3 regions of the Paenibacillus sp. NPDC058174 genome follow, and region 1 is predicted to be linked to each of the others. Evidence: a T-box and tRNA genes for the amino acid it is inferred to sense, from the RefSeq annotation. Region 1 holds a T-box; the other regions hold tRNA genes.

Region 1 (10,210 bases):
TGATTAGCCTTCTTGGCTAATGCGAAGCGCTTGCTCCAGATCGGCCAAAATGTCGCCGATGCCTTCTGTGCCGATCGAAAGGCGGATCAGACCTGGCGTTACGCCAGCCGAAATCTGCTCGTCAGCGGAAAGCTGCTGATGCGTCGTGCTCGCAGGGTGGATGATCAGCGACTTGGAGTCGCCCACATTCGCGAGGTGCGAGAACAGCTTCACGGAATTGATTACTTTTTTGCCGGCTTCAACCCCGCCTTTAATGCCAAAGGTCAGAATCGCGCCTTGGCCGTTCGGCAAGTATTTGAGCGCTAGCTCGTGGGAAGGATGGCTTTCCAGACCCGGATAGCTAACCCACTCTACCGCTTCATTCGTTTCCAGGTATTTCGCAACTGCCAGCGCATTGGAGCTGTGGCGTTCCATACGCAGGTGCAACGTCTCCAAGCCTTGCAGCAGCAGGAAGGAATTGAATGGCGACAGCGCAGCGCCCATATCGCGAAGCAGCTGTACTCTTGCTTTGATGATGTAAGCGATTGGACCTACTGCATCAGTGTACACAACGCCGTGGTAGCTTGGGTCCGGCTCAGTCAAGCCAGGGAATTTACCGCTTGCTTTCCAGTCGAACTTGCCGCCGTCAACGATAACGCCGCCGATGGACGTACCGTGTCCGCCGATGAACTTCGTCGCCGAATGAACGACGATGTCCGCGCCTTGCTCGATTGGACGCTGCAAATACGGGCTGGAGAACGTGCTGTCGACGATGAGCGGAATGCCGTTCTCATGCGCAATGGCAGCAACTGCCTCTACATCAAGAATATCGCCGCGCGGGTTGCCGATCGTCTCAGCGTAAAGCGCTTTCGTCTTGTCCGTAATCGCTGCACGGAAGTTCTCCGGATCAGACGGATCTACAAAAGTTACTTTAATGCCCAGCTTGGCAAGCGTAGTGGAGAACAGGTTGTACGTTCCGCCGTAAAGGCTGGCTGCCGATACGATTTCGTCGCCTGCACCGGCGATATTTAAAATCGAGTACGTGATCGCTGCTTGGCCCGAACCTACAGCCAGAGCGGCCGGAGCTCCTTCCAGCAATGCGACGCGCTTCTCGAATACATCCGTTGTCGGGTTCATAATACGGGTATAAATGTTGCCGAACTCTTGCAGCGAGAACAAATTCGCCGCATGATCGGTATCCCGAAAACCGTAAGAAGTCGTTTGGTAGATTGGCACCGCACGAGAAAAAGTAGTCGGGTCGATTTCCTGGCCTCCGTGAACGGAAAGCGTTTCGAGTGAGAGCTTGCGTTGTTCTTGTTCTGACATCACTGACAACTCCTCAAACATAATTTGTGCTGATCCTGACAGACATTTCAGCTGTCTACGCTTGACGCTATGCGCCTTGCCCGGAACGCGGTTGGACTGGGATACATTTCCTCCAGCCTTCTCCTATTCTCTCATATTTATGGACGGGCTACAATGCTATCTTTCAATCCTGCAAGCAGCTTTGGACCTATTCCTTTTACCCGGAGCAGATCATCTGCCGAGGAGAAAAATCCCCGCTGTTCCCGTTCATTCACAATCGCCTGCGCCTTGGCCGGACCAATCCCTTTCAGCCCCTTCAATTGCTCGACCGTCGCCCGATTGATATCCAGCTTCCCGCGATCCGCGTCGGCAATTTCGGCAGTGCCGGAATTATTGCCCGCTTGCCCATTCGCTGCCTTCTGCTCTCCGTTCACACCGCCGGCTGCAGCTTGTCCAGCCGGTTCTTTCCCTCCAGAGCCCTTCGTATCGGGCTGCCCGAAGGAAACGCCTTCAGCCTTTCCATCGCCATGCGGAGCTTTCTGCACATTCTGATCATCCTCATCCGCCCCGGCATGTACTTTCCCGGCATTTGAGCTGTCTTCGCCGCCACTAGCTTGCGCTTTCCCAGCATTTAAAACCTCGTCGTCTTCTCCAGCTTGCCCTCTCCCTGTATTTTGGGTCTCCGCGCCGTCCCCAGCCTGCCCCCTCACCGTATTCTGGTTATCCGCACTCTCTCCAGCCTGCACTCCCCCGCTCTTCAGCGCCTTTGCATCAGGCTCCAGCTCCAGCAGCGCTTGCTCAACCGGCCGGTTCAGCGGCTCCCAGCCTCTGGCCTTCTCCTCCTTGGGCAGTGCAAAAGCAACCGTAAACATAACTGCGGCCAATACGAACAAAGCAGCCAAAATGTACATCTTAGTCCGCTCTGTCCTCCTGTTCATTGATGCCTTCATTTTCATCTCCGTCATCCACCTTTCATAAAAAAGTAAAAAAATGGTCGAAATCATGACATATCGGGCAAGTCTTGATGAATAGAGTAAAAGAGCGAACACGATGCTGGCGAATGACACGCATCCGCTTCAGCTAAATCATTCAACTACGGGAGGGCTGGACATGAAGGTCGGATTCATCGGAACGGGCACGATGGGAAGCCTGCTTATCGAAGCATTCGTCACGTCTGGAGCGCTCGAGCCGAGCCAAATCGCCGTCAGCAATCGCACCTACACGAAAGCGCTGGCTTTGGCCGGCCGTTTTATCGGAATAAGCGCCGTACCTACGAATGCGGCTTGCGCTGCGAACAGCGATATTATTTTTCTGTGCGTCAAACCGCTCGAATTCAAAAAAGTTGTCGACGAGCTGCTGCCGGTTATTCGTCCTGAGCAATTGATCGTCTCCATCACGAGCCCTGTATTAATCGCTCATCTGGAAGAATTGCTGCCTTGCAAAATAGCAAAAGTAATCCCCAGCGTAACGAATTCCGTACTTAGCGGAGCTACGCTTTGCGTATATGGCAGCAGACTGTCTGCCGAAGACGAAGCCAAGCTGGAAGTATTGCTTAATCGCATCAGCAAACCGCTTCAAATCGAAGAGCCTTATACCCGAATCGTCTCCGACCTGTCCAGCTGCGGACCTGCCTTTGTAAGCTGTCTGATGGAGCAATTTGTAGACGCCGCTGTAGAAGAGACCGGCATATCGCGGGAGGAAGCAGGCAAGGTTGTCGCCTCCATGCTGCTCGGCACAGGTCTGCTGCTGACGGAAGGCGGCTTGTCGCTGGCTGACGTCCAAGCCAAGGTAGCCGTGCCTGGCGGCATTACCGCTCAAGCGCTTCAATTGCTCCGCAGAGAAACCGACGGCGTATTCAACCGGCTTGTCCGCACAACGCATGCGAAATATAATGAGGATGTCGCCAAAGTTTCCATCGCCTTCTACGGCGAAGAGGTGAACGGTCAGTAGCTTCTAAAGCTGCTCGACCGTCCACCTCTTCATTTTTTTGCCGTATTAATTGGCGACGATGTTGACGAGCTTGCCTTTGACCGCAATGACTTTGCGGATCGTTTTGCCCTCTATCAGTTCGCGCACCTTGTCGTTTTCTTTGGCCAAACGCTCCATATCCGCTTCATTCGTGTCAGCGGCGATCGCCAGGCGTTCAACGATTTTTCCGTTCACTTGCACGACGATTTCGACCTCTTGGTCAACCGTCCATTTTTCTTCGTATTGCGGCCATGCTTCATACGTTACCGATCCGGTACCGCCGAGCTTTTCCCACAACTCTTCGGCAATATGCGGTGCAAGCGGCGACAGCATTTGTACAAAGTCGATCATCGCCTGCTTCGGCAGCGCTTCGGATTTATACGCTTCGTTGACAAAAATCATCAATTGGCTGATCGCCGTATTGAATCTCAAGTTTTCGAAGTCGTCGGTAACTTTCTTAATTGTGCGGTGCCATGCCCGTTTGAAAGCTTCGCTTGGCTCTCCGGCATCGACCTTCGCATTCAGGCTGCCGTCCTCTTCATTAATGAAGAGACGCCATACACGGCTGAGGAAGCGGTAGCTGCCTTCCACCCCGTTCGTGTTCCAAGGCTTCGTCGCCTCCAGCGGCCCCATGAACATTTCATACATCCGCAGCGTGTCTGCGCCGAATTCGTTGACGATATCGTCCGGATTAATGACGTTGCCGCGGGATTTGGACATTTTCTCATTGTTCGTGCCCAGAATCATCCCTTGGTTGACAAGCTTGTGGAACGGCTCTTTCGTGTTGACTACGCCGATATCATAGAGCACTTTGTGCCAGAAGCGCGCATACAGCAAGTGAAGCACCGCATGCTCGGCTCCGCCAATGTACAAGTCGACTGGCAGCCATTCCTTCTGTTTCTCAGGCGAGCAGATTTCCTTGTCGTTGTGCGGATCGATAAAGCGCAGGTAGTACCAGCAGCTTCCCGCCCATTGCGGCATCGTGTTCGTCTCGCGGCGCGCTTTCATGCCCGTCTCCGGATCGATCGTATTAACCCACTCCGTTACATTCGCAAGCGGCGATTCGCCTGTGCCTGACGGCTTAATCGCATCGACATCCGGCAGTACCAGCGGCAGCTGATCTTCCGGCACCGTCTTCATCGTTCCGTCTTCCAGATGAAGAACCGGAATCGGCTCACCCCAGTAACGCTGACGGCTGAACAGCCAATCGCGCAGTCTGTAGGTCACTTTGCCCTGTCCTTTGCCGGAAGCCTGCAGATGCTCAATCATTGCTGCAATTGCAGCCTCGTTATTCAATCCGTTAAGGAAATCGGAATTGACGTGAGGACCGTCTCCTGCATAAGCCTCTTGCGTTACATCGCCGCCCTGTACAACTTCGATAATCGGCAGATCAAACTGCTTCGCGAACTCCCAGTCGCGAACGTCATGGCCAGGAACCGCCATAATAGCGCCTGTGCCGTAACCGGCCAGTACATAGTCAGCGATCCATATTGGCGTTTTTACGCCATTAGCCGGGTTGATTGCATAAGCACCGGTAAATACGCCGGTTTTATGCTTCGCCAGGTCCGTGCGCTCCAGATCGCTTTTATGCGATGCCGTCTTTTGGTAGTCGACAACGGTTTGACGCTGTGCTTCCGTCGTAATTTGCTCAACCAGCTCGTGCTCCGGAGCCAGTACGCAGTAAGTAGCGCCAAACAGCGTGTCCGGACGGGTTGTAAATACGACGAGCGAAGCTTCATGACCGTCAATCGCAAAGGTGACTTCTGCGCCAGTCGATTTGCCAATCCAGTTGCGCTGCATATCCTTGATGCTCTCCGACCAGTCGAGCTCTTCCAGATCGTCAAGCAGCCGGTCCGCATATTCTGTAATTTTGAGCATCCATTGGCGCATCGGCTTACGGACTACCGGGTGACCGCCGCGTTCGCTAAGGCCGTCGATGACTTCCTCATTCGCCAGAACCGTACCAAGCGCTTCGCACCAGTTGACCGGAACTTCGGCTACATAAGCAAGACCTTTCTTATATAACTGGATGAAAATCCATTGCGTCCATTTGTAATAATCGGGATCGGTCGTGCTGAATTCACGGTCCCAGTCATAGGAGAAGCCCAATGCTTTAATCTGACGGCGGAAATTGTTGATGTTCTCTACCGTGAAATCACGCGGGTGATTTCCCGTCTGCATCGCGTATTGCTCCGCTGGCAATCCGAATGCGTCCCAGCCCATCGGATGCAATACGTTGTAACCGCGCATCCGCTTATAGCGGGATACGATATCGGTAGCTGTATAACCTTCCGGATGGCCTACATGCAAGCCTGCTCCGGAAGGATAAGGGAACATATCCAGTGCATAGAACTTCGGTTTTCCCGGGTCCTCTGTCGTTGCGAACGTTTTGTTGTCGTCCCAGAACTTTTGCCACTTCGGCTCAACCGTAAGCGGATTATAGCTGTGAAATTGCTGCTTTTCCTGACTCATTGTCACACATTCCTCTCATATCTGCTGGTCAAATAAAAAAACTCCCGCCCCTAGCGTATTATCGCTAGGGACGAGAGATTGCTCCCGTGGTACCACCCTAGTTAACGGCCGGCATGCTTTGCCTTCCGCTCACTCAATGCCTTTAACGCAGGCCGAGACGGCGCGCTGTTCACGCGCGGCTCCAAGGCGAGTTCATATCGCTGCAGGTCCGGCTTGCACCATCCGCCGGCTCTCTTAGCCTTGCAACACGACATTACTGTTCCTCTTCAACGCCAATTATATTTTTCAAAAAAATTAGCTTAGCTTTCTTATATATTAAAGAAGCGGCGCGCTCATGTCAAGATATCGGACAAGCAATCAGCGTTATTCCTCCGGCTCCTCAGCCGTCACTGTAATACTGCCCAGCAGTTTGCCGTCGACATACGCCATAATGCGCCATCTGCCGGCCTCTGGAAGCATGAGCGATGACGGGAAATACCGGTCCGCGTAATCGGCTACGGAGGATCCCGTACTAGGGATAGAGAACAGCTCAATCAACCCGGTTCCCCCTTCTTTTGCCGCTACCGCCTTGAACTCGCCCTGCAGCTCGCTTTCCTCGCCCCATAGCCACCACATATATTTATTCGCTTGCCCGGCGACAAATGGATAATCCGTCACACCCAGCCGTCCAGGTATGCCTCGTACCGAATAAGAGCCCGAGACGAAGGTCTGACTTTCCTCCCATGCAGGCTCTGTCGCTTTAAGCACGGCATCACCGTAAAATACGCTGTCCAGCTCCACCGTAAACCGCCAATACCCCGATAAAGGAACCCCCGCTCCGGCAATCGCGTACCGGGAAAGCGTGTCGTAGCCGCTGCTTGGCTCCGTTATTTTATCGCCTGCAACGATTGTCTCCTCTATGCCAGACTCGGCATGTATGGCTTTTATCGAGATCGTCTTGCCCTCGTAGACCTTAAACGGCTCTTTGAACGAAATGATAAGCCCTTGCGGAGTGCCTGCTTCGAAATCGCCGCCAGGCAGCATCTCCAGCAGCTCCCTGCCCTCGCGAGCATAGGTTGTACGTTGTTCAAGCTGTACCGGATCCGACGTCGCAATTAGCAAATGCCCAATCTGATTAGGCAGTGCAAGCCACACCGCATAAACGATCAGCGCAGCTGCCGCCGCAATTCCTCCAACACGCCAGCGTAACCGGTTTGCCTTCTTTTTGCGAACGGTCCCTTTCGCCGTTTCGCTCCGAATTTTTTCTTTCAAATTTTCGGTAAAAGGCTCCTGCAGGAACGGCGACTCCTTCATTCGCCTGCTCCATTCAGGTATGCCGGGCTGATTGTCGTCCTTCATATTCGATCAACTCCTTTGGTCGCCTTCAATAAGCGGGCTAGCTTTCCTTTAGCACGATGGCTTCTCGATTTGACCGTCCCCTCCGATAAGTGAAGAAGGGATGCCATTTCCCGGATGGACATGCCATAGTGGTAATCCAGAATGAGCACCTCGCGAAACTTTAGCGGAAGCTCCATAACGGAATCCCACAGCTCTCGAACATCCTCCCGGAGCAGCAGCTCGTTCTCCGCAGACGGCGATGTGGAGCCGAAGTCCATTACGTCCATTAGCGTCACCTTTCGGACAAAGGCCGTTTTCAAATAGGAATAGCTTTTATTTCTTGTCATCGTAAGCAGCCACCCGCGCACCGAGCTTTCGCCGCGAAAAGCATATATCTGCTCATAAACGGCAAGAAACACCTCCTGCACAACATCATCCGCCGCATCTGCCCGCTTCGTCAGAAAATAAGCGAAGCGCCACAAATCGCCGCCGTATTGCCCCATGAGCTCCTCCAGTACGGCGCCGCGGTCATAGCCGGCCGCCAAATGCTGCAAATAATGCGTCTCCAGCCTCAACACCTCCCATTATTAAGTCTGGTTAAGAGCAATAAAAGTTCCCGTTGAACCATAATTATTTTCACCGTGCCTTGTGTCCATCTAATAAATGCAATATAGACAAAGGAAGGTTATACTATTGAAATGAAGGCTTGTTGACTTATATACAAAAAGGAGAGACCGATATGCGTTTCATTAGCAACAAAGGCATTACCGACCCGACGCTTAACCTGGCACTGGAGGAATATGTGCTGCGGTCGCTGCCGGACGACGACGATTATTTGCTGTTCTACATAAACGAACCGTCTATCATTATCGGCAAGAACCAGAATACAGTTGAGGAAATCAATGCGGATTATGTGAAGGAAAACGGCATCCATGTCGTTCGCCGGCTTTCCGGCGGCGGCGCCGTCTATCATGATCTGGGCAACTTGAACTTCAGCTTTATTATGAAGGATGACGGCCAGTCCTTTCATAATTTCAAAAAATTTACCGAGCCTGTCGTGCGGGCGCTCCGCAAGCTGGGTGTTGAAGCTGAATTGACGGGCCGGAATGACCTGCAAGTCGGAGAACGGAAAATTTCCGGCAATGCACAGTTCTCCACAAAGGGTAAAATGTTCAGCCACGGCACGCTGCTGTTCGATTCCGAAATCGAAAATGTCGTCTCGGCGCTGAAAGTGAATGCAGAGAAATATGTATCTAAATCGACCAAATCGATTCGCAGCCGCGTAGCGAATATTTCTGAATTTTTAAGCGAGCCGATTACGATCGAGCAGTTCCGTCAAAGCATTCTCGCTTCGATTTTCGAAGATGAGCAAGAGATTCCGTTCTATGAGCTGACCGAGCAGGACGAGGCCAATGTGCGGAAGCTGGCGGAAGACCGCTATCGCAGCTGGGAATGGAATTACGGCCGTTCCCCGGCCTTCAATATGCGGCAGACCAAACGGATCGAGGGGGCTGGTACCTTCGACGTTCGCCTCCAAGTTGAGGAAGGCGTCATTGCCGGCGCTTCCGTATATGGCGACTTTTTCGGCCGCGGCGACAGCAGCGAGTTTGCAGACAAGCTGGTCGGCGTGCGTTACGATGCTGAAGCTTTAAAGGCCGTTTTATCCGATACGGACCTGCCTTACTACTTCGGACCCGTAACGCCAGAGCAATGGCTGGAGCTTCTTATTTAATAGCTTTTCCAGCAAAAAAAACCGGACACAAACCGCAAAGCGTCAAGCTTTACGGCTGTGTCCGGTTTTTTGCGGAATAAACCGCGTTCCGAAGACTAGCTTGTACACGCCGTAGCCGATCGCCGCACCCAAGCTGTTCAACAACACATCATCTACGTCCAGGCTGCCTCGCCTGGTTACCATCTGCAGCACTTCCAGCGTCGAGATAAACACAATGAAATTAATCATCATTTTCTTGAAGCCCCACCCGAATGCCAGCGGCAAGCAAACGCCAAACGGAATAAAGACGAGCACATTGCCGCCTATATTAATCAGCCAAGTAGTAAAGCTATAGTGGTCAAAGTAAATAAAATAGTTTTTGATCGTGGACAGCGGCATGAGGTTATACATCATTTCCCCGCCTCTTCTCGCCTGCCTGCCAAACCCGACAAACATCCAATATACTAACAGAAACGTATATAAGAAAATTGCGATCGCAGCCGCAGCGCGTACTACGATTCTCATTCGCCCACCCACTTCCGTATGCTCGTCCAAGCTCTGTTAACTACAAGTGAAAACGTTCCAGCTGGTCGAATAGTTTCTCGCGCTTCAAAATTTCGATCTGCTTCGGCCCAAGCAGATCGAAATGCGGATATTCTTCTCTGGCATGAATATAACGGGGATTAAGCCCGTTGTCTCTGCACCACGCCGCCAGCTTGTCGAGATCGGAACACCCGACCTTCGTGACGGTCTTCATATTTGGGAACCTGGGATCGAGCCAATAATGGGTCAAGTATGCAATCTCGCCTTGAGACACCTTTCGCTTCCATTCATTCATCTCGGCTCTCTTAATTCCGAATGCCACGCCGCTCGCTCCTTATGACCCGTGAATATGCTTAACGCGGCCGACTTGAAAGTCTGCCAGCCTCACTTTAATTCCATGCGGATGATTCGCCGATTTCGTCAGCAAATCTTTAACGATTCCCCGCGTCAGCTTCCCTGTCCGCTGATCCTGCTTCAATACAATATCGACCTCAAGCCCGGGCTTTACATGGGCGCGTTCTGTTCCGTTCACGGCAATCCTTCCTTTACAGCTAGCATTTTATGAAAAACAGCATAGCATATGCTGCCAAAAGATGCACATCTAGAAGACAACTGTTATACTAAACACCATACGAAACAGATGAAATGAGGAAATTAAACTAATGTCAACCGAATTCACGACCATGGGCATCATTCCCGAGCTTACGGACAAGCTTCATCACGAAGGAATTACAACGCCGACTCCCGTGCAGCAGAAGGCAATTCCCGTGCTGCTTGCAGGACAAGACGTCATTGCCCAAGCACAGACTGGAACAGGCAAAACGATCGCGTTTGCCTTGCCGATATTGCAACGAATCGACGTAACGAAGGAGCAGGTGCAGGCTCTCATCTTAACGCCGACTCGCGAGCTGGCGA
Region 2 (10,210 bases), on a different contig from region 1:
GTGGCGTTTCCTCGTCGTAACGGATCAGGAGCTGAAGAAGCAGCTGCTGCCAATCGCCAACAACCAGCAGCAAATTGTTGACTCCTCGGCTGTTATTGTCCTGCTCGGCGATTTGGAACTGTATAAGCATGTGGAAAAGATCAATAACCTGGCTGTTGAAGCCGGTTATATGACAGAGGAATTTGCGAAGCAATTTACGGAAAACTCGGTTAAGCTGTATACATCGATTCCGAAGGAGCGTTTGCACGAAGTAGCGGTATTCGACGCGGGTCTTGTCGCGATGCAAATTATGCTCGTTGCCAAATCGAAAGGCTATGATACGGTTCCTATGGGCGGTTATGACCGTCAGAAGCTGAAGGAGTTCTTCAACATTCCGGACCGCTACGCGCCAACGATTCTGATTCCGATCGGCAAAGCGGCGACTGAGGGCCGTTTGACTTCGCGTCTGCCTATCGAAGATATCACGTTCTGGAACAAAATCTAAGTTCGGCATATAGGCATATCCGGCAAAAACCCGCTAGCCAAAATTCGGCTGCGGGTTTTTATTTGTGTATCAAGCTGTAAGTATCATAAATCGCTATTAATGAAGCGTAGTCAGCTCAGAGCTGTCTTCTTCACCTTTAGGACTTTGTCTGTTGCGGTAGAAATACCAGCATTCATTCAACAGCTTGATCTGTCTGCGGTCCTTTTTCAGAAAGGCGCGCATCATTTGGTTGCACAGCCATTGCGGCATACGGATCGTCCTCCTCCCGGCCTAACATGATGTATTACTACCATATGGAGGAGGGCGGGTATCCGTGCAGGTCCTAGATCATCTCATCTTCATACCACTGCTCAAGCTGTGCTTGAAGCGCCCGAATCTCGGTAAGCAGGGCGATCAGCGGGTAGGCGGATTCTTTCACGCTGGCGAAGTCGCTCTCGAGCTGGTTAATGTAGTCCAGACCGGAAATAATCGCAAGCTCGGCGTCGTGAAGCTCGACGTTGTCGCATTCGGCTACAGCATAAGGCAGCTGCGGAACGCGGTCAGCCGTCAGTTTATCGATCTCTTTATGAAGGCGCAGGTTTAGCGCGCTTAATTGATAAGCGTGAGTTTCCGGCATTTCGACGAAAAACAGGTTTTCTTGGTCCTTCATGATTACATAGCGCATAGTTGGCATCTGAAAATAAGCTCCCCTCGGTTCGATCCATGACGCGTATTCGCGCGGCAAATCGCCGATCGATATAATTGCTACTTGAAGTGTAGCGTATGAACGCTTTAAAATTCAAGTAGTGGAGGAGAATACGATGACATTATTAATGAATGATCAAACGCTGCAGCTCTGGGTAGAGCGAGTGTCGCTGGAAAGCTTCGGCCGGCCCTTCAAGCATAAGGCAACGTTCAACCGCAGGCTGAAGGCGACGGGCGGACGTTATTTTACGAAATCACATAATATAGAAATCAGTCCGCATCAGCTCGAAAACTTCGGGCAGGAAGAAACGGAAAAAATAATTAAGCATGAGCTGTGCCATTATCATCTTCATATTATGAAGAGAGGCTATCAGCATCGTGATCAGGACTTCAAGCAGCTGCTGGCACATGTAGGAGGTTCCCGCTATTGCAAGTCGCTTCCTGAGCGGGCGGAGCGCAAGCCTGCGCCGTTTCGGTACAAGCTGGTATGCGGCAATTGCGGCATGGAATACCCGCGCCGGAGAAGGCTAAATCCAGCCCGATATGCCTGCGGAAAATGTCGCGGAAAATTATTTTTAAAAACGCTTGACCTCATGGAGAAGCCGTGATATATTATTACTTGTCGCCGCTGAGTTACACGGCAGACACACGAAATAAATAATTAGCACATATTCCCTGATAGCTCAGTTGGTAGAGCACTCGACTGTTAATCGAGTTGTCACAGGTTCGAGTCCTGTTCGGGGAGCCATGGAGAGATACCCAAGTGGCTCAAGGGGACCCTCTGCTAAGGGGTTAGACTGCGTAAGTGGTGCGAGGGTTCGAATCCCTCTCTCTCCGCCATATTTTTTCTAAGTTATTGTGACGGAAAGGCCGTTCAACAGCTGGTCTTTTTTTTACGCCTCAAATAAGCATGAGATGAATCAAACCAATAAATGGATTGAAGAAATCGAAAAAAAAGCTTGTACTGAAGCGGAAAAGATGTTACAATAAAAAACGTCGTCTGAACGACAGTAATTGAATTAAGGCCCGTTGGTCAAGGGGTTAAGACACCTCCCTTTCACGGAGGTAACAGGGGTTCGAATCCCCTACGGGTCACCATTTCCTCAATGTAAGTGAAGCAGCTCTCAAGAGTTCGTTTTACAATCATGAGAGCCATTAGCTCAGTTGGTAGAGCACCTGACTTTTAATCAGGGTGTCGAAGGTTCGAGTCCTTCATGGCTCACCATTTTCTTTAAAAGGTTTTCCCCTATACGTGCGGTAGTGGTGGAATGGCAGACACGCTATCTTGAGGGGGTAGTGGGCGTACGCCCGTGGAGGTTCGAGTCCTCTCTACCGCACCATAACCTAACAATTAAACCCTTGCGACGCAAGGGTTTTTCTTATGTTTATTGAAATTTTCGTTGGCAATTCACGCGGATATCTAGTATCGGATTTGATCAGACTGCTGGAAAGACAGCTAGAAAGCAAGTAGATCAGAGTACTGAACTAATTATACCTTGCTGAGCAAGCTGCCCAATGCCGCCACACCGGCTATGATTACCACAATAACGGCCGCGAGACCGATGACGACAACCTTTGATCTTTTCATAGGACCTCCTAGAGCTGAGAATAAATTCTATTATACTACGGATAAAGATGCAGTTGTTAACGAAGCAGGTTCGCTGTATAGCGAACCTGTTTTCGTTGCAGCGGGCATAGTGGATGCCCTTAACTTAATTTAGCGAAGCCATTTTCGCTTTCCGTGAACATAGGTTCTCGAATAGCGAAATTCACTTCGCTGTAGAGTGAAGGTGACCCCCAACCCGGCCGTGCAGCGAAAAAGGGTTCGCTAAATAACGAACCAGCTTCGCTATATGTAGTTGTCCAGCAGGGAGGATGCATATCATGCATACCAATGGCTGATCAGGCTTGAAGCAAGCAGATTCGTACCTGTCCCCGGCCCCGGCCCCAGCCCTGTTTCCAGCGTCAGCTCTGGCCTCAGCCCCGGCCCTGTTTCCAGGGTCAGCCCTGAGTCAGCTCTAGCCCCAGCCCCAACGTCGGCCCAGCCCATCCGGTATTCACACACCATTACGCTCATTACGCACGCATTAAAAAAAGGAAGGGCGCTTATCCAGGCGCCCTTCCTTTTTCGTCCCATTAGGAACTTGTTAAAGTAAGCTTCATAACGATCCACACCATCGTAATGACAATGGCGACGCTGGATACGACGGACAGCCATTTGAAAAACCAATACGATTTAGTGTTTTTATGCTTTATGCGATCCACGCTCCTCTCGCTTCCGGGGTGAGGCGTATTGACTCGACACGTATGCGGACAACGCCCGCTGGGGTCTCGACGGTTACGACATCGCCAGGCTCAGTCAGCAGCAGTGGGTAGCCGACAGGCGACAGAAACGAGATGCGATTATATTCTGCGTTTGCTTTATTGGGAAAATCGATCGTAAATGATTCCGTTTGCTCCGATTGTTCCGATATATAAGAAATCGTAATTTGGCTGCCGATGAGGACAACGTTGTTTAACACTTCCTCATTGTCTTCGGCAGACTCGAGCAGTTTTTCCACCGCCCTCGTATAGTTGGACAGGTAGCTGTTCATCTCATTTCTTTTTTTGCCGTAAACGGGAAAATAGCTATCGAGAAACTTTTTCTTTTCTTCGCCTAATACGACGAGCTGACGGACGAGCCGAGACTTCAAGCCGGACTCCGGAATACTAAGGTTCATAGTAGATTTCACCCCCGGTCCGAACATGATTGTGCTGTACGGGTTTGCTTGCTGTTGTTGTTGCCATAGCAGTCACTCTGATCTCCTCCTAATAGTAATAAAGACCCCTTGGTTAAGAGGTCTTGATGCTACTCTAACATAGATTGCCCATAAGAGCCAGTGGAAGCGCTTTATTGCCTGTACAGAAAAAGTTGCACGGTTGAAACTGAACCGTCACAATAGAGGAAAAGGAGGAGATCAAGATGGATTTGTTGACCTATATGGAAACGGACGGCCTTCGTCTAGGCGTTCGTACAGCTTCAGGAGTGTTGGATGTAAAGGCGGCCGCGGGGAAAATAACGGCAAGCCTTAATGCAGCAGTGCCAGCTACACTGCAGGAGCTGCTTGACGGGGGAGATGCGGCACTGGCTTCTTTGCAGTCCCTCGTTAATCAGGCTGAGGGAGACCGCTTATTATTTAAAGAAGAGCCGGACTTAACCCTGGGGCCATGCGTACCGAATCCGGGAAAAATCATATGCATCGGCCTGAATTACCGTAAGCATGCGGAGGAGACAAATTTGCCGCTTCCGGCCTATCCGATTCTGTTCAATAAATTCGCCAATGCATTGGCGGCACATGGAGAGGACGTTCCTCTGCCCCGCAGCAGCGATAAGATCGATTATGAAGCGGAACTTGCCATTGTCATCGGCAAGACGGCCAAATATGTAAGCAAGGAAGAAGCGCTGGATTATGTATTCGGCTATTGTGCTGCCAATGATTTGTCGGCCCGGGATTTGCAAAGCCGGACAAGCCAGTGGCTAGCCGGCAAGTCTTGCGATAAATTTGCGCCGCTTGGCCCGTATCTCGTCACGAAAGACGAGATTGGGAATCCGAATGATCTGGCCATCAGCTGCAAAGTGAACGGCGAGCTGCGCCAAAACTCCAACACCTCGGACATGATTTATAATTGCGAAGAAATCATCAGCTACATTTCCCAGTGCATGACGCTTGAGCCGGGGGATGTTATTTTGACAGGAACGCCAGAAGGGGTTGTGCAGGGCTTTCCGCCTGAGAAGCAGGTGTACTTGAAGCATGGAGACGTCGTGACAATCGAGATCCAGCGTCTTGGCGCCTTGACGAACCGGATGGTTACGGAGTAATACCATATCGCATCAGCGATTTATGAGCGGTTTCGTACATACGCTTGCGCAGATAGTCGCCTTCCGTGACGAGAATTCGTTTGCCGAGAAACCGGATACGGGATAGCACAAAATCGCTCTCATCCCTTAAGTAAACGAGCGTAATCCAGTACGTATCGGCAGATTCCTCATAGCTTACCTCTTTATCGAAGCAGGAGAACGCGTATAAAATGCGGGACAGCTCCCGGTTGAAATGAGGCATGATTTGGATGACCGCCTGCTGCTGCTTTGAGGCATAGTAGACGGTCATCTTTTTTTCTGCCGCTTCAGCCTGCTGGGCTGGAATAGGGGCTTCCGCCGCCTCTGCAATGTTCTGCAGCTTCGTTGTCATTATGGAACGATTGCGCAAATGGAACCAGAGCAAATACCACTCTCGTTTGACCATAGAATATTCGAGCTTATACGGATAACCGTGCTGGCGCTCGCGGACGGTGCCGTCTTTGATCGCATAAGTCAGATGAAGGCCAAGCTTGCGTGTTAACGCTTCGCGAAGCGGCCGCAGCAGCGGATGGTAAAGCTGGCCCGTCTGACTGGCGGCTTTTTCTAAAATTTCTTCTGCGTCCCGTGCACTCTCGTGCTTGTGCTCTTCCTCACCTGCAAGAGCTCGAAGCTTGACGAGTGTAGACGGTGAAAAAGCATGCTCAGCCTCCGACCGTCGCAGCATGTCTGACAGCCATTCACGTTCTTGCGCCGTAACCGCGATCGCCCCGGCTTCCTCTAGACGCGCTATCATTTGGTAGTTATAGATTTTCTCGAACAGGCTCATAGCCGGCGGCCAGCTCCTTCCATTCCTCGATGAACTCCTTCCTTAATGAGCGGGGTTCCAGTACCTCGCAGCTGGAGCCGAAGCTCCGCAGCCAAGGCTTAATCTCCATCGTGCCGTTAACGGCAATCTCATAGATGAAAGTCTGCTCGCTTTCCTCTGTAATCGTTCCCCATTGTCCCTGCAGCCGTACCCGATCCCGTACGAAATTCGCGGCGGAGCCTTCCGGATTGTAAAATCTCGCTTTTACCGTCACTGTTCTGCCTGTGTCGACGAGCCAGCTAAAGCGTATTTTCTGCTGCAAAGCTTGCAGCTTCTGTTCAAATTCAGCTTCCTCTACGGCAGTACTCTCTTGCAGCTGTGTTAATCCTTCCATCCGGTAAATCGCTATCCCTTGACGGCTATTATGACAAAGCATATACCAGCGCCCGTATTGATGATCGTAGGCGACACGCAGCGGCAATACGGTATGCTGCCGTCCTTCCGATTCGCGCTCGAACAGCGGATTCGTATTTTTGGAGCCGTAGCTTTGCTGGGCTTTTGGCGTGAAATAGAGGAAGGTGACTCTTTTCCGCTCGCGAATCGCTTTCAGAATCGGATAGAGATGTGCTTCGTCCAAGATGCGTGAAGGGTAATGGTATTTATAGAGAAAGGAGCTTTCCGGGACCGCGCGCTGCTTCATCGTTTTTTTCAAGCTGTCCCGTAGCAGATAGCCTTGTACGGATGGAATTTGCGTATTCGCCATGACGTCGATAAAGGCATATAAATCGTTCAGCTCCTCATCCGACAGCTCCGTTATAAATCGATTGTCAGCGGTATAGCGATGGGGGCGTGAGCCCTGCTCCTTATGGATAACTCCGGTTTCCTCCAAATATTTGAGGTCGGTGCGGACCGTTTTCTCATCGGGCATTGCCATATCCTCAGACATGCCGTCGCAGCATTGCTGAAGCACTTCGGCTGCCGTTAAAGATTTTCCCTGCAATGCAATGATGATCTGCGACAGCCGTATGCTTTCGGATTCCTTGACCGATTTGGAGCGGAACAGAAACAGCAGAACCGGATCGGCGGATTCATAGTACCCGGTGCGAAGCAGCTCGGCCAAGGGGAGGTTTTGCTCCTCTTTCGCCTGCTGTCCTGCCGTCTCCGCAATTTCCTTCAAGCGGCGCATCGTTTTATCGAAGGTATGTACGGAAATGCCGAGCCGGTCGGCGAACTGCTGCCGGCTGTAAGCCCCGCTCGTTAAAGCAAGCATGCGCAGAAACTGGATCTCTTTATCAAAGCTTTCCCTTGCCAATCTGCCGTTCCCTCCCATTCCATCATTACACTCTATTGTAGCAAGAGTAGCGGGGCCAGAGTGATTTTTTATGAAAAAAGGCAGAGTCGTCATACTTTTGCCATGTTCTGCATGGCGCTTAGGCGCAATAATAGGGAAAGCGAGAGAGGAGCTGGCCCGGACCCGGGCAGGGATTTCATTCCGCAGGAATAATCCCGCAGTGCCGGCGCGGTATCCGCGCAAGGCATGCTGTTCAGGAGCAAAGCATTCTCGCTGAGGGGTTCGAATCCCCGCTCGCAATTTAAGCGATTCATTGGTGATGAATATTGAGCATTTTCCAACAAAATCAGCGATTGGCAGCGCTGCTCAGCAGGCTTAGAGAGCTGCACCGAAGCCCGGCTATGCAACCCGCGGATACCGAATGGCTGCTGCGACAACCAGCTGCTGTTCCGAGCTGCCATACTGGCAAGCCCAAAGAAAGCAAGGCTTGGACGTATGGCGGCAAAGAGCGGCCGTATTGACACGAACGCCATTCTTAAGCCGGATTCCGCCAGGGAAGCGGGAGCAGCGCGGCCAATCGCAACAACCGAAATTAACTTTATTGCGACAGCAATAAATGAGGAGGATATACATATGAACAAATGGACAATTCAAAACGATCAAAGAGGGCTGTTGTTCAAGAAGGGCAGCTACGTTCGTCTGCTTGCGCCGGGGAGCTACAAGTTTCTGCCATGGTCCGGCTATTCTGTTGAAGTACTGGAGCTTGCAAGACCTTTCGAGGTGCCGGGCAAGGAGCTGGAGCTGTTTCTTCATGACAGCCGTCTGCTTGAGGAATTGGTTATCGTCGATGTGCAGGATGATGAATATGTGCTGCATAACGAGGACGGACATTGCAGAAGCATACTGATGAGCTCCGGCAAGCATGCCTTCTGGAGGGGTCTGAAGCAGCATACCTTCGTCCATTTCGATATCAGGCAGCCGGAGCTTCCGGCTAAGCTGAGTGCAGCCGTTCTGAAGAAGCTCTCCGGACTCTATCATACGCATGAGGTTGCAGACCGGGAGATAGGCTACCTGTTCTATGACAATGTTTTGCAGCGGGAGCTGGGTCCGGGCAAGTACCGCTTCTGGAAGGGGCCGGTTTCAACTGCAGTTCAAACCATAGATACTCGCCGCCAGCAGCTAGATCTGACTGGTCAAGAAATGATGACGGAGGATAAAGTGACGCTGCGGCTTAACTTCGTCTGTCAGTATAAGATCGTAAATCCGCTCAAAGCGCTGGAAATCAAGGGGTTCGAGGACCAGCTCTACATTCAGCTTCAGCTTGTTTTACGGGAATATGCCGGGACGCTTAAGCTCGATGAGCTGCTGCGCACAAAGCAGGAGATCGGGACGTTCGTGCTGGAGAGGCTGAAGCAGAAGAGCGAGGAGTATGGCGTGGAGTTCTGCTCCGCGGGAGTTAAGGATATCATTTTGCCTGGCGAGGTTCGGGACATCATGAATACCGTACTGCTCGCTGAGAAGAAAGCGCAGGCCAACCTGATCACTCGCCGTGAAGAGACGGCATCTACCCGAAGCTTGCTTAATACGGCGAAGCTGATGGATGAGAATGCGACGCTGTTCCGGTTGAAGGAGCTTGAGTTTTTGGAAAAAATAAGTGACAACGTCGGCAGCGTCTCGCTTACGGGCGGCGGCAATCTGCTGGAACAGTTGAATCAGCTGCTGGCAGGCGGCAGACAGGCCAAGTCTATCGAATAAGTTCGGGGAAAGGGGGAGACTTGACGATGACAAAAGATTACACACGTTTAATTCAGAATGAACTGGCGCGGATAGAAGGCGAGGAAGGCGTCCGGATCGTATACGCCTGCGAATCGGGCAGCAGAGCTTGGGGCTTTCCTTCACGGGACAGCGACTATGATGTCCGCTTCATCTATATTCGTCCGGTCGAATGGTATTTGTCCATTACGGAAAAGCGGGATGTGATCGAGCGGCCGATCAGCGACATGCTTGATATTACCGGCTGGGATTTGCGCAAAGCGCTCCGGCTGTTCCGCAAATCGAACCCGCCGCTGCTGGAGTGGCTGCAATCGCCTGCGGTCTATCAAGAAACTGGTTCTGCGACGGAGGCGCTGCGCAGCTTGTCGCCGCTTACCTTTTCCCCAAGATCATGCTTGTACCATTATTTAAATATGGCGAGAGGCAATTATCGCGATTATCTGCAAGGAGACCGGGTTCGGTTGAAAAAGTATTTTTATGTGCTACGCCCGATATTAGCTTGCGAATGGATCGAGAAGCGCAATGAAATGCCGCCGATTGCATTCGAGGAGCTGATGCGGGAGCTTTTGCCTCCAGACAGTGAGGTTGGTATGGAAGTGAGCGGACTGTTGGAGCGAAAACGCGCAGGGGAAGAATTGGACAGCGGCCTGCCATTGCAAGCGATAAATGATTATTTGGAGGAACGGATTCGTTATTTCGGGCAAACGGCTTCAGATATGCCGGCTGTTCAAGAGGAAACTGAGCAACAGCTGGACATTCTCTTCCGCCAATTGTTGACCGAAGCGTGGCAACCGGATTGAAACGGACTGTAAATAAAAGGATTGACAGCCATTCAAACAATCGTTACACTAATCACATATATCCGCTAGGATTAATTGGTTATCGAAATAATCACACAAACGATCATTGCGAAGCAGTTCGCCAGAACACTGGAGACTGATTGGATTCCGTATGGAAATCCGTCAGTCTCCTTTTTATTTTCAAAAAGAAAAGGATGGGTGGAGACATGGGAGAGCAGGGGAAAAGAGAATGGAAATTCGATACGCTGCAGGTACACGGAGGACAGACGGCAGATCCGGCAACTGGCGCGCGGGCGGTGCCGATCTATCAAAGCACCTCCTTCGTCTTCAAGAGTACTGACCATGCACAGGCGGTCATCAACTTCGATGAAGCCGGCAATACGTATTCCCGCATCGGCAATCCGACTAATGAAGTGCTGGAGCAGCGGATTGCAGCGCTGGAAGGAGGCGTTGGCGCATTAGCGGTCGCTTCGGGCTCGGCAGCCGTTACCTTTTCAATTATTAACATTGCCGAAGCGGGAGATGAGGTGGTGTC
Region 3 (10,210 bases), on a different contig from region 1:
TATTTCTTATTTCTTCAGACGCACGATTTGTATATGTAATTGCAATATTTAAATTATTTGAATCGGCATGCATTATTGAAAGAAATGCTAGTCTATAAGTAAGTGTTCTAGTTTTTCCGCTACCAGGACAAGCGGTTAAAATCGCATTTTTATCACTTGTACAAACTGCTCTTTGCTTGGGATTCAGATCAGCTAAAAACCATAATTCTTCTACGTTCATTGTTTTCACCCTAGATAAAGATTGTCCATTTTTTCTAAAAACAACGAGACTATATCTGAGGGATAAGCCTCACAAAATCTAGATATTGCCTGTTCCTTCTCTTCCACGGTTACTGCTCCTTTCATTATTGAAAGCATCTCGTCATTGCTTACGCCATACGCAGATAAAGAATAAGACACCATTTTGAGTTTGATTTCTGTCGTAATAATTTCTTCGCAAGCAAATGCTATTGCAGATAAGATATAAGCAGGTATCTGAACGGATTCATCTATTTTACTAGCAAGTAATGTCGCATACCATCCTTTACCAACTGATTTAGCCAATGTTAATACAGTATTTGCACGTTCTTGATCTGTTCCCTTCAAAGATTTTTTATGCCTCTGTATTGTCGCAGCATCAGAGTAATTAATGTCAATAATTTCACTTATAAAAGTTAAATTATCATTGCTGTTCGCAAATTCAACTTCAAATGTATTTTCAGCATAGAACGTTGAGACCCAAGGGTTATTCTCAAATAAACGATTAAGCTTAGTTTGTCTACTAATTCCTCTTTGCTCAGCATTTTCACTATAAAAAGAACTGCTAACTTCAACTGCTTGAATATCTCTATCAGTAATAATGGAACAACGTCGTTGAATTCTGTCATTATCAAACAAACATGCAATGTACTCAAATACAGTACTCCCGACATTTACTAATCCTATCCCCAGCTCATCGAGTGTCACTCCCAACCCAATTTTGACCATATTAGGAATTAAGATTTCTTCTCCATCACCCTCGACTAGAAGAACTCCTTTTGAGAATAACAAGACAGACCGTTTTGCATCAAGGTATCTTTCAATACACTCAGATAACTTTAAATTTTTCAATTTAAGGTTATCCTCTCCAAATTGATCCAAATTTAAAATGGGTTGCATTACATGCGATACGTTTCCGATAGTCTTTACAACGTTTATCTTGCTAATCTCTGAAACTTCCGAAAGATGGGCTGAATGAGTTGTCATAATAACTTGAGTATAATCTTTCGTAAGTTTTAAATTGTCAAATAGGGTCTTCTGAATATGAGTGTGAATATGTGCTTCAGGTTCTTCAATAATCATTATGTTAATAAGTTCACGGGTACGGTTGAATTTGTATTCAACTAATTTAAGCGCCATATAGATCATATTTAAATGACCAAGTCCCAATAATTCGATATCATTCTGATTAGATGGCTTTATTGATAAATAACGAGACAACGCGTTTATTTCATCATTAAGCTGCGATTCCAATGCAATTTCAGGAGAATAGACCATTCCAATCATGTCCATGAGCTTAGAATTAACTTGTTCGCCAATTTTTCCAATCTGCTCTACTTCAGAAATAGAAGCATTCAACTCACTAATCTTTTCTTTTATCCTTTCAATATCAGTTGGCTTAATCTGGGCTTCTACCACCTCTACGATCCTTCGAATAGGATTTCTGGGCTTACGCATTTCATTCGCAACATCTCTTAGCGCATCTATAAACATTACTGAGATATGTTCCTGAACATCTGTAATATTCAGCTTACTTCCTAATACCGCTGCGTCATCATCGTCAGGGTTACAATAAACTCCATGTTCAAAATCACCCACAATATTTCTGTAAACCTCTGGATCTGTAAAATCAGTTTGTGAACGTGATGTATAATAAAACTCATAATCAGATAGCTTAACCAATCTAATACATTCATCAAATTCTGCTTTTGAATCCGCCTCATAAAGTTTCTTTCTTAAAGCTTTCTGAGGTCGAATAAATAAAGTGACTACTCCAATATCCTCATTACCGCTATTGATATAAGATTTAAGGAAATTTTCATTTTCTTCTTCTGGAACAATTTCGGCACAGACTTCATTCTCCTTGTCTGTTGTTGTAATGTCCACAAAAACACCAGATATAATAATCCAATGTCCACGCCATTCGTTCAGATCATATGAAAAGTCACTATCTTTTAGTTTTTTACTATTATAATAATAAGAATCATCTAATAGAAGTCTTAATGCATTAACAGTATTAGACTTTCCGGAATCATTCTCACCAATAATCGTATTGGCACCTTGAGAAAAGTTAAATTTTACCGATTTCAAATTTTTATAATTAACTACCTGTAAATATTTCAAGTACATAAAAACATTCTCCTTATCCACCGCAGATTTATACAATAGATTACGTTACTTTTCGGTAATTTGTATTGTTGAGAAATTGGTGCGGTTGCGGGATAATTTGCAACCACCACAAAAGATGAACCTAAACCGGCTCAAAAGAATGGTTATTAATATGTCCATAGTAATTCTTAGGCCACAATACCATTATCATATCAAAAACTATTAGAACTAAAATTCGACACTTTCCTTGATTACCCTTTTTTAATAGTTACTAAATGAACTAAATAAATTATATACTATACCCCAATATTTATATGTTATAGGCAGTTCTAGCAAAAAACCTATCGCACAGGTTTCATACACAGTCTGATGTGTCCTGCTCTTTCTACTCTCTTTTCTAAATTCCATTATCAGTAGGATCCACAAAGAACCTTCGCCACAATGTTTGTTCACTAAGATTATTCGCTTTCTTCCAATTGATGAACTATATAAATGCTTCTTCCATCCTTGCTGGTGCAGATTTCTTCACTCCCGTTCATCCTTTATCAGCAACGAAAAAAACCTCCTTCAACTACCTGAGCTAGTCAGATAAGTCAAAGGAGGTTTTTTCATTTCCATTCAAATCCTGTATACTTTATTCAAATACACAGAACTATGTTTTTATTGCAAGTATGTACATCGTAAAAAACCAATAAGTTCAAGGTTTTTTTAGTATGCCGAGGACGGGAATCGAACCCGTACGGTGGTCACCCACCGCAGGATTTTAAGTCCTGTGCGTCTGCCAGTTCCGCCACCCCGGCATGGTTGATGTTTCAAATGGTGGGCCCTGAGGGACTCGAACCCCCGACCAATCGGTTATGAGCCGACCGCTCTAACCAACTGAGCTAAGGGCCCTCGTAAAAATGTCCGTGCGACATTTAATCGAAAGGTTGGTTGCGGGGGTAGGATTTGAACCTACGACCTTCGGGTTATGAGCCCGACGAGCTACCGAGCTGCTCCACCCCGCGACAGTTCCATTTGGTAAAACATCGTAATGGCGACATCAATTAATATACAACATACGCTATTACATAGTCAAGCATTTTTTTCTCTGCTAAGGAAAATAAATGAACAACGCCATTTTTGAAGCTTTACGGCAAGAAACGGACCCCGTATCTTCCCTTACGCGAGCGGAACACTTCGATCTCCCTAGGACAATCGTAGCCGTATACCCACCAGTCATTCTCCATCCTTCGAACGAGGACGCCTGCCTGAAACTTCGTTTCGTACAGCCTAACCCAATATATCCATTTCACTGTCGTATCCCTCCTTGGTTTTTAGAGTACCCTAATTTAGCAGAATATAAAGATGCTCCCACGGAGCAAAAAGGAGCTGATCATGATGATGCAATTCGGCATTGCTGCATTTCCGTCAAAAGAGGTACAGGATTTCGCCAACGGCTGGCGGATCCGCCATGATCCCAAATATAATGCGATCCCTCCTCACCTGACTCTCCGGGACAAGGAAGAGCTGTCCAAAGAGCAATTGAAAGAAGCAGTAGCACATTTGGACACGGTCACTTCCGCTTTATCGCCGTTCACGATCCGATTTAATCGCGTGTCCACCTTTTTCCCGGTCAGCAACGTGCTCTATTTGGCGCTGGAAGACCCGCTGCCCGTTCAGCAGCTTCAGCAGGCAATATGCAGCGGGCCGCTAGCTATACCCGCTCCTAACTACGTCTACACGCCGCATGTTACGATCGGCCAGCAGATGGAGCCAGGCGAGCTGCATGACTTGTATGGCAACCTCCGGATGTCCGATGTGAGTCTGGAATCGGTCATCGACCGGATACACCTGCTTCATGCGACGGAGAACGGCTTCTGGACCGCCTATCAGTCGTTCCAGTTCCGCGCTTGAATTTCTGCCCCCAACAAAAACGAGCAACGCATACAGGACCTCTAAACGTCCCATACGCGTTGCTCGTTTTGATATTCATCCTGTATTGCTGCTTAACGCTTACTCTCCGGCTGCTGCTTTCAAAGCCGCTTCGTCATTGAGAGGCTTCACATCGATCGTTCCGCCTCCGTCAGTAACGCCGCCGGTCGGATTGTTCTTCATTTTCTCAAGGATAGCATTGCCTTTCGTTTCCCATTCCTGCAGAGCCTCTTTAACTGTCTTATCGCCTTTGACTACTTGCTGGAACAACTCATAGCCAGGCTGCTGCGCTTCCCACAGGTTAGGTTTTGTCCGCCACAGCGCATCAGCGTCGGTCGAAGTCGGAGGTACCGGCTTCAGCGTCGTGAACGCGTTAATGTTGTAGTTTGCGCCGTTTTTAGGCTTAATGAACTCTTTACGCGACACCAGCTCATATGTGCTGCGTGCTTTCAATTCAGCCCATTCTTTGCTGTTCGTGAATTCGATAAATTTCCAAGCGTCGTCCGGATTTTGAGCGTTTTGGTTAATCCCCATCAGCTGGCTGTAATAGATATTGCCGCCGACACCTGGTTTTGTCGCATGTGTAGGAGGTGTAACAACATCCCATTCAAACGTTTCAAAGCCTTTGATTTTCGATGCGTTGTTCATTGTATTGTTAATTTCGTTAATGTAGCCATAATCGCCTACCGTCATAGCCACTTTACCGCTAATGAACAAGTCACCGGAAACCGGGTTAAAGCCTACATCACCTGATGCTTGTTTTTCGTTGATTTTCTGCATATCTTCTTGCGTCGGAGAAATCTTCTCTTTGTACAAGCCTGCAACCGTCGACCATGCCATTTCCCAGTCACCGGAATTTACGAGCATTTTCTCGCCTTTGTCATCCCACATTTTCAGCTGCAGCGCAGCTCCAAAGGTCTGTGCGTCGCTGAAGCCGTCGCCTCCCCAGCGGTTGATTGACAGACCGAATTTGCGGTCCGCACCTGTGCCGTTAGCTACCAGACGGGCTTTGGCAATAATATCGTCCCATGTCATGTTGTCCGTTGGAGGCTCAACACCTGCGTCTGCAAAGATCTTCTTGTTATAGTAAAGAGCGGAGGATGAGAATGTTGGCGTCAACGCATACAGATTGTCGTCGCCTGCCGCTTTAATGCCGTCGATAACCGTTGGAACGTAGTCGCTCAGATCGAATTTCGCTTTCTGAATGAGCGGATCAAGCTGCTTGAGCAGGTTATCCTGCGTCAATCTCCGCAGCATGCTGTAGTCAATTACGACAACGTCTACCGGGTTTTTGCCGGTAAGCATTTCTTTCATTTTCTCATAAGGGTCCGGCTGATTGTTTGCGCCTTCTGGATTAGGCGTTTCGAAACGCTGTTCGTTCCAGTCAATCGCATTAACGATTTCGAATTCGATGTTTTTGTGTGTCATCTCATACATATCCGTGTACTGTTGACGGAAATATTGATCATTGTCTCCGCTTCCGTACAATACCCCAATCCGAAGTACGCGTTTTTCCGCTTCGCTATTCCCTCCGCTTCCGCTGCATGCTGACAGAAGAGCGATTACCATCGTTAGTGTCATGATGATAGCTACCCATTTTCTAACCGCTTTCCCCTTATTCATATTGACCTATCCCCCCAGTGATTTAGGCGGCGTAATGATGATACGCTCACCGTCAAATTCCATTGTTGCTTTGTCTTTGATCTCGAGTGCCGACAAATATTCTTTCGGCACCTGCAGCCGGCCTACCCGGTCAACCACGACATAGGCCTCGTGTACGGCTTGCAGCCCTGTACCCGTATGCTCTTCCTCACCTCCACCCGAAGTCATATTCGGATTCCGCTTAATGAATTCCGTACTCGTAAGCCCGTCGCGAATGGCTACGACGCGGTCTACTTTGCCGGCTAACGACAGGTCATGGGTTACGATGACTATCGTAATGCCCATCTCGCGGTTCAGCCTGCGGAAAATGCCCATGATCAGATCAGAGGTTGCCGTATCGACGGAACCTGTCGGTTCATCGGCAAGCAGCATTTTCGGACGATTGGACAAAGATATTGCAATCGCTACCCGCTGCTGTTCACCGCCGGAGAGCTGATGCAGCTTGTTATGCATCCTCTCCTTCAGACCGACCCACTCCAGCAGCTGCTTTGCATAAGGACGGTCTACTTTGCCGGAGAGCATCATCGGCATCTCCACGTTTTCTAGAGCCGTCAAATACGGCAATAGATTGCGGGCATTGTTCTGCCAAATGAAGCCGACGGTTTCCCTCTTGTACTTCACAAGCTCATCATCGGTGATTTTGAGCAAATCCCACGGTCCTACACGTACGGAACCAGCGGAAGGGTGGTCAAGACCACCCAATATGTTCAGGAGAGTTGATTTGCCGCTGCCGCTGTTGCCGATAATGGCCATCAGCTCTCCGTCTTCCACCTTCAAGTTCAAGCCTTGCAGAGCGACGACCTCAAGATCGTCTGACTTGTAAATTTTGACTAGACCTTCGCAATCAATCATTGTTGATTACCGCTCCTCTCCCATTTTGACCGCTTGATGCACACGCAGCCTGCGGATATGCAGGAAAAGCAGCATCGCGCCTGTCAGCATCATGAAGCCGACGACAGCGTATAGCTGGTTCGTATCCTTCGAATCAAAGATGACCCGGAACGGCGGAACGGTTTCCGCTATATTCTCCGCTGTCTGCAGAAACGGCAGGAACAGCAAGCTCGTTACTTTGCCGATTGCAACGCCAAGTCCGATAGACAGCCCCGCCGTGAACAGCTGCTCCAATAGCAGCATGCCGGTCAACTGCTTGCGGGACAGTCCCATCGCCCGCAGCACACCGAATTGAACGACACGGCCGGATAAATTAAAGAACCAGTAAAGCACATAGCCCATCAGCGTGACGATAACCGACACGAGGAATCCGAGCGATAGGATACCGAATACGCCCCCGCGGGTCGGATGCTTCGATTGGATCGTCAGCTCGGTTCGAACGTCCTTCACAGACGCCAGCTCCAAGCCTTGTTTCTGCAGTGCTGTGATGATTGGAGCAACCTTCGCATCCGGCTTCATCTTCAGCCAGACCTCGTACGGCATAATCGGAAGCTGATCGTACAGATAGTCCAGATTCGTAATGACAAATGGCGACTGATCCGGGTATTGACTCGGCCAGTATGGCAAAATGCCTACGATGACAAAATCAAGCTTGCCTTCCGCAAAGCCTACAGAAATCGGATCTCCCGGCTTCAGCTGATACTTCTCCGCTACCTTGGAAGGAATAAGTGCTGCTTGCTCATACATCCCCAAATAATTCAAATAATTGTAAGGATGCGTAGGGAATAAATCGTTGCGGAACCAGGCCACCTTGGCAAAATCGACATTGTCGATGCCCATTACCGTTCCTTGGCCGATGGAACGGCCGGATACGACAACATTGCCTTTCGTCTGGAGCACGCGGGCCGCTGCCTCGACGCCTTCCAGCTTGCGGAATAATTCAAACGGCGGTTCTGTGTACAATATTTTGCTTGGCGGGGTTTGACCGCCACCGCCGCCACCACCGTTTCCGCCGCCACCTGGGCCGCCTCCGTTACCGCCTCCGCCATTACCTCCACCGTTGCCACCGCCGCCATTACCCCCGCTAGGCTGTTTAAATTCAGGCGTACCGTACCAAGACGTCTGGATAATGACATCAGAGCCGTATTTGTACAGCGTGCGTTCCGTAGAGTTCAAATCGATCGTACGTGCAGCCGACGCGTTGTACACGCCAAGGCCCAGCGTTAAGATCAGCAGAATCATCAACGGATAATAGCCTTTGGATGAACGGGACAGCTGCGTCAGCGTCAAGTAAAGCGGCACCGGCAAAAACTTGCGTCCGAGCCAGTTAAACAGCTTGAGCAGCCATGGGAACAGCCTTAAGCAGAACAATCCGAATGCGAATATCGCAAGCGCCGGAACGAAGAAGAGAAACGGCTGCACATTCAGCTGGTCGGTCGTCATTCCCGTCTGGAACGTCAGCATTTGACGCTGATTGAACAGATACCAGCCGTAGCCTGCTGCGCCCATCAGCAAGACGTCCAAGAACCAGCGCTGCCAGAACGGACTGCGGTCCGAACGGGCCAAGTCCCGCTTATAGCTGACAATCGACGATCTTGCATAGATGATGGCCGGAATGACTGTGGACAATATCGCCAGCAGTACAGCTGCGCCGCCTGCAATAATGGCTTCAGTCGAAAAACCGACCGGTATCGATTTGCGGTTGACGAATGACAGGAAGCCATTCGCCGAACCGATGCTTTTGGCCATATACCAGCCCAGCATCGGACCTATCACCATAGCAACGCCGCCTAAGATTAGGCCCTCCAGCAGATAGATCCCTATAATCTGCCTCGTCCCCGCGCCACGGCTCCGGAGTACGGCGATATCGCTCCGCTGCTTGTCGAGCGACTGACGTGCATTCATCGCGATGAAGTAGAAGACCATCGCAATCATTGGCGCTGCCAGCGTGAACAGCAAGGTCTGCAGCTGCAGGCTTTGCTTTTTGAATTCATTGAGCGTATCGGCGAAGGAAATCTCAACTCTCGTTTCCTTCAGCTTCTGATAGAGCTCAATATTCAAGCGCTCCAGCGTACGTCCTAGCGGCGAGAGCTGGCTCGTCTTCACATTGGACAGATCGAAAGCGTAGTACCAGCTTGCATTGTGAAGCGGAATGCCCGCTTTCTCGAACAAGGATTTGGTCATCGCCTGCTCGCTGATCTGGAACGTGCCCATCAGCCCTTCAAGCCCTTGATACCAGAATGGATCGGACTCGTTCAAAGGCTTAATCGCCCCGACGATTTTGACGCGAAGCGTCAGATTAAGCCCGCCATAGATCGGGTATTCAAACACATCGCCAACATGGACATCATTACGGAACATCGCTTCCTCGAACATGACCGTCTCAATTATTCCATCAGAAGGAGCATCAACAAACCAGCGTCCTTGAGCCAATTCCACTTTATCCTTTAGGCCCGACATCGACATCATCGTCAACTGCCTGCTTCGGCTTGCATCTACCTTAGAAGGATCCTCAGGAATAACATCCGCGCTGCGGATAGAGTACGAGCGAACGGCCGTATTGTAAGGAAAGCCGATCTTGCCTGGCACCTCTTCAGTAATAAAGGAGCTGACATCCGTTAAGGCAGCCAGATCCGTCTTCCCGCCTTGTGACTGATACCGCATAAGCAGCGAGCCTGCCGGAAGACCTGTGCTCTTCTGCTGAAGCGACTGGGCGACTACCCGCTTCAAGGCGCCGTCCGCATACATCGGAATACTCGTTGCAAATGCAACAGCCATCGTCAAACCCGCCAGCGTGCTGATTGTCATCCAGCGGGTATTCCACATTTTACGAAATAGAAACCGGAATAACGGTATTCCCATTAGCTATCGACCTACGACTTTCTGCCCTGGCTTCAACCCTGCCACAATTTCAATCTGTGTCGGCGTTTGCTGACCGATCTCTACATCCACCTCGCGTTTGCCTTCTGCATCCACGACCTGTACATAGGTGCGGGGGCCAAGCGTACGAAGCGTTGACGGCGGAATAACGATAACGTTTTCCTTCCTTTTCGTAATGACTGTAATCGATAACGGAGTTCCACGGTTCAGGTTTTTAGGCATATCCTTGATCTCGACGAGCATAAAGTCCTCCGGACGCTCCTGCTCCGGCTGGCCATTGGGATTGCCGCCGCCTCCTCCACCGTTACCGCCGTTGTTTTGATCGTCACTCACAATCGGCATGGTTTTTACTGTGCCATTGAATTTCCCTGCATTATTAATCTCCACAGAGATTGGCATGCCGACGGCGATTTTTGCAAAATCATCCTTCGACAGCTTCGCTGCAGCCGTCAACTTGCTCGTATCGGCAATAACGACGATCGGATCATAAGCTTTGATCATATCGCCCTTTTTCACT

Evidence for each region. The T-box of region 1 lies ahead of leuS (leucine--tRNA ligase). A T-box ahead of a tRNA ligase gene usually reads a tRNA of that ligase, here a tRNA-Leu.
Region 2: it has a tRNA-Leu gene. The T-box ahead of leuS (leucine--tRNA ligase) is inferred to sense a tRNA for this amino acid. The anticodon was not compared.
Region 3: it has a tRNA-Leu gene. The T-box ahead of leuS (leucine--tRNA ligase) is inferred to sense a tRNA for this amino acid. The anticodon was not compared.

The regions. Positions count from the first base shown of each region.
Region 1 is NZ_JBHVUY010000001.1:1,641,629-1,651,838, forward strand. It holds gene ACFVVF_RS07540 (homocysteine synthase) at 4-1,305, opposite strand; gene ACFVVF_RS07545 (ComEA family DNA-binding protein) at 1,443-2,222, opposite strand; gene comER (late competence protein ComER) at 2,395-3,234, shown strand; gene leuS (leucine--tRNA ligase) at 3,280-5,724, opposite strand; T-box leader at 5,788-6,003, opposite strand; gene ACFVVF_RS07560 (DUF4871 domain-containing protein) at 6,088-7,062, opposite strand; gene ACFVVF_RS07565 (RNA polymerase sigma factor) at 7,059-7,616, opposite strand; gene lplA (lipoate--protein ligase) at 7,781-8,773, shown strand; gene ACFVVF_RS07575 (VanZ family protein) at 8,816-9,277, opposite strand; gene ACFVVF_RS07580 (hypothetical protein) at 9,318-9,617, opposite strand; gene ACFVVF_RS07585 (YwbE family protein) at 9,630-9,827, opposite strand; gene ACFVVF_RS07590 (DEAD/DEAH box helicase) at 9,958-10,210, shown strand, end outside.
Region 2 is NZ_JBHVUY010000002.1:690,897-701,106, forward strand. It holds gene ACFVVF_RS14555 (nitroreductase family protein) at 1-484, shown strand, start outside; gene cmpA (cortex morphogenetic protein CmpA) at 581-733, opposite strand; gene ACFVVF_RS14565 (hydrolase/acyltransferase) at 807-1,157, opposite strand; gene ACFVVF_RS14570 (SprT family protein) at 1,297-1,776, shown strand; tRNA gene ACFVVF_RS14575 (tRNA-Asn) at 1,841-1,916, shown strand; tRNA gene ACFVVF_RS14580 (tRNA-Ser) at 1,918-2,008, shown strand; tRNA gene ACFVVF_RS14585 (tRNA-Glu) at 2,192-2,266, shown strand; tRNA gene ACFVVF_RS14590 (tRNA-Lys) at 2,318-2,393, shown strand; tRNA gene ACFVVF_RS14595 (tRNA-Leu) at 2,423-2,508, shown strand; gene ACFVVF_RS14600 (hypothetical protein) at 3,051-3,245, opposite strand; gene ACFVVF_RS14605 (hypothetical protein) at 3,305-3,433, opposite strand; gene ACFVVF_RS14610 (GreA/GreB family elongation factor) at 3,421-3,888, opposite strand; gene ACFVVF_RS14615 (fumarylacetoacetate hydrolase family protein) at 4,131-5,027, shown strand; gene ACFVVF_RS14620 (WYL domain-containing protein) at 5,017-5,832, opposite strand; gene ACFVVF_RS14625 (helix-turn-helix transcriptional regulator) at 5,807-7,123, opposite strand; gene ACFVVF_RS14630 (slipin family protein) at 7,736-8,857, shown strand; gene ACFVVF_RS14635 (nucleotidyltransferase domain-containing protein) at 8,884-9,675, shown strand; gene ACFVVF_RS14640 (O-acetylhomoserine aminocarboxypropyltransferase/cysteine synthase family protein) at 9,882-10,210, shown strand, end outside.
Region 3 is NZ_JBHVUY010000006.1:44,968-55,177, reverse strand. It holds gene ACFVVF_RS23530 (UvrD-helicase domain-containing protein) at 1-220, opposite strand, end outside; gene ACFVVF_RS23525 (ATP-dependent nuclease) at 226-2,367, opposite strand; tRNA gene ACFVVF_RS23520 (tRNA-Leu) at 3,061-3,146, opposite strand; tRNA gene ACFVVF_RS23515 (tRNA-Ile) at 3,164-3,240, opposite strand; tRNA gene ACFVVF_RS23510 (tRNA-Met) at 3,277-3,353, opposite strand; gene ACFVVF_RS23505 (hypothetical protein) at 3,477-3,641, opposite strand; gene ACFVVF_RS23500 (2'-5' RNA ligase family protein) at 3,724-4,242, shown strand; gene ACFVVF_RS23495 (ABC transporter substrate-binding protein) at 4,342-5,883, opposite strand; gene ACFVVF_RS23490 (ABC transporter ATP-binding protein) at 5,890-6,774, opposite strand; gene ACFVVF_RS23485 (ABC transporter permease) at 6,781-9,675, opposite strand; gene ACFVVF_RS23480 (efflux RND transporter periplasmic adaptor subunit) at 9,679-10,210, opposite strand, start outside.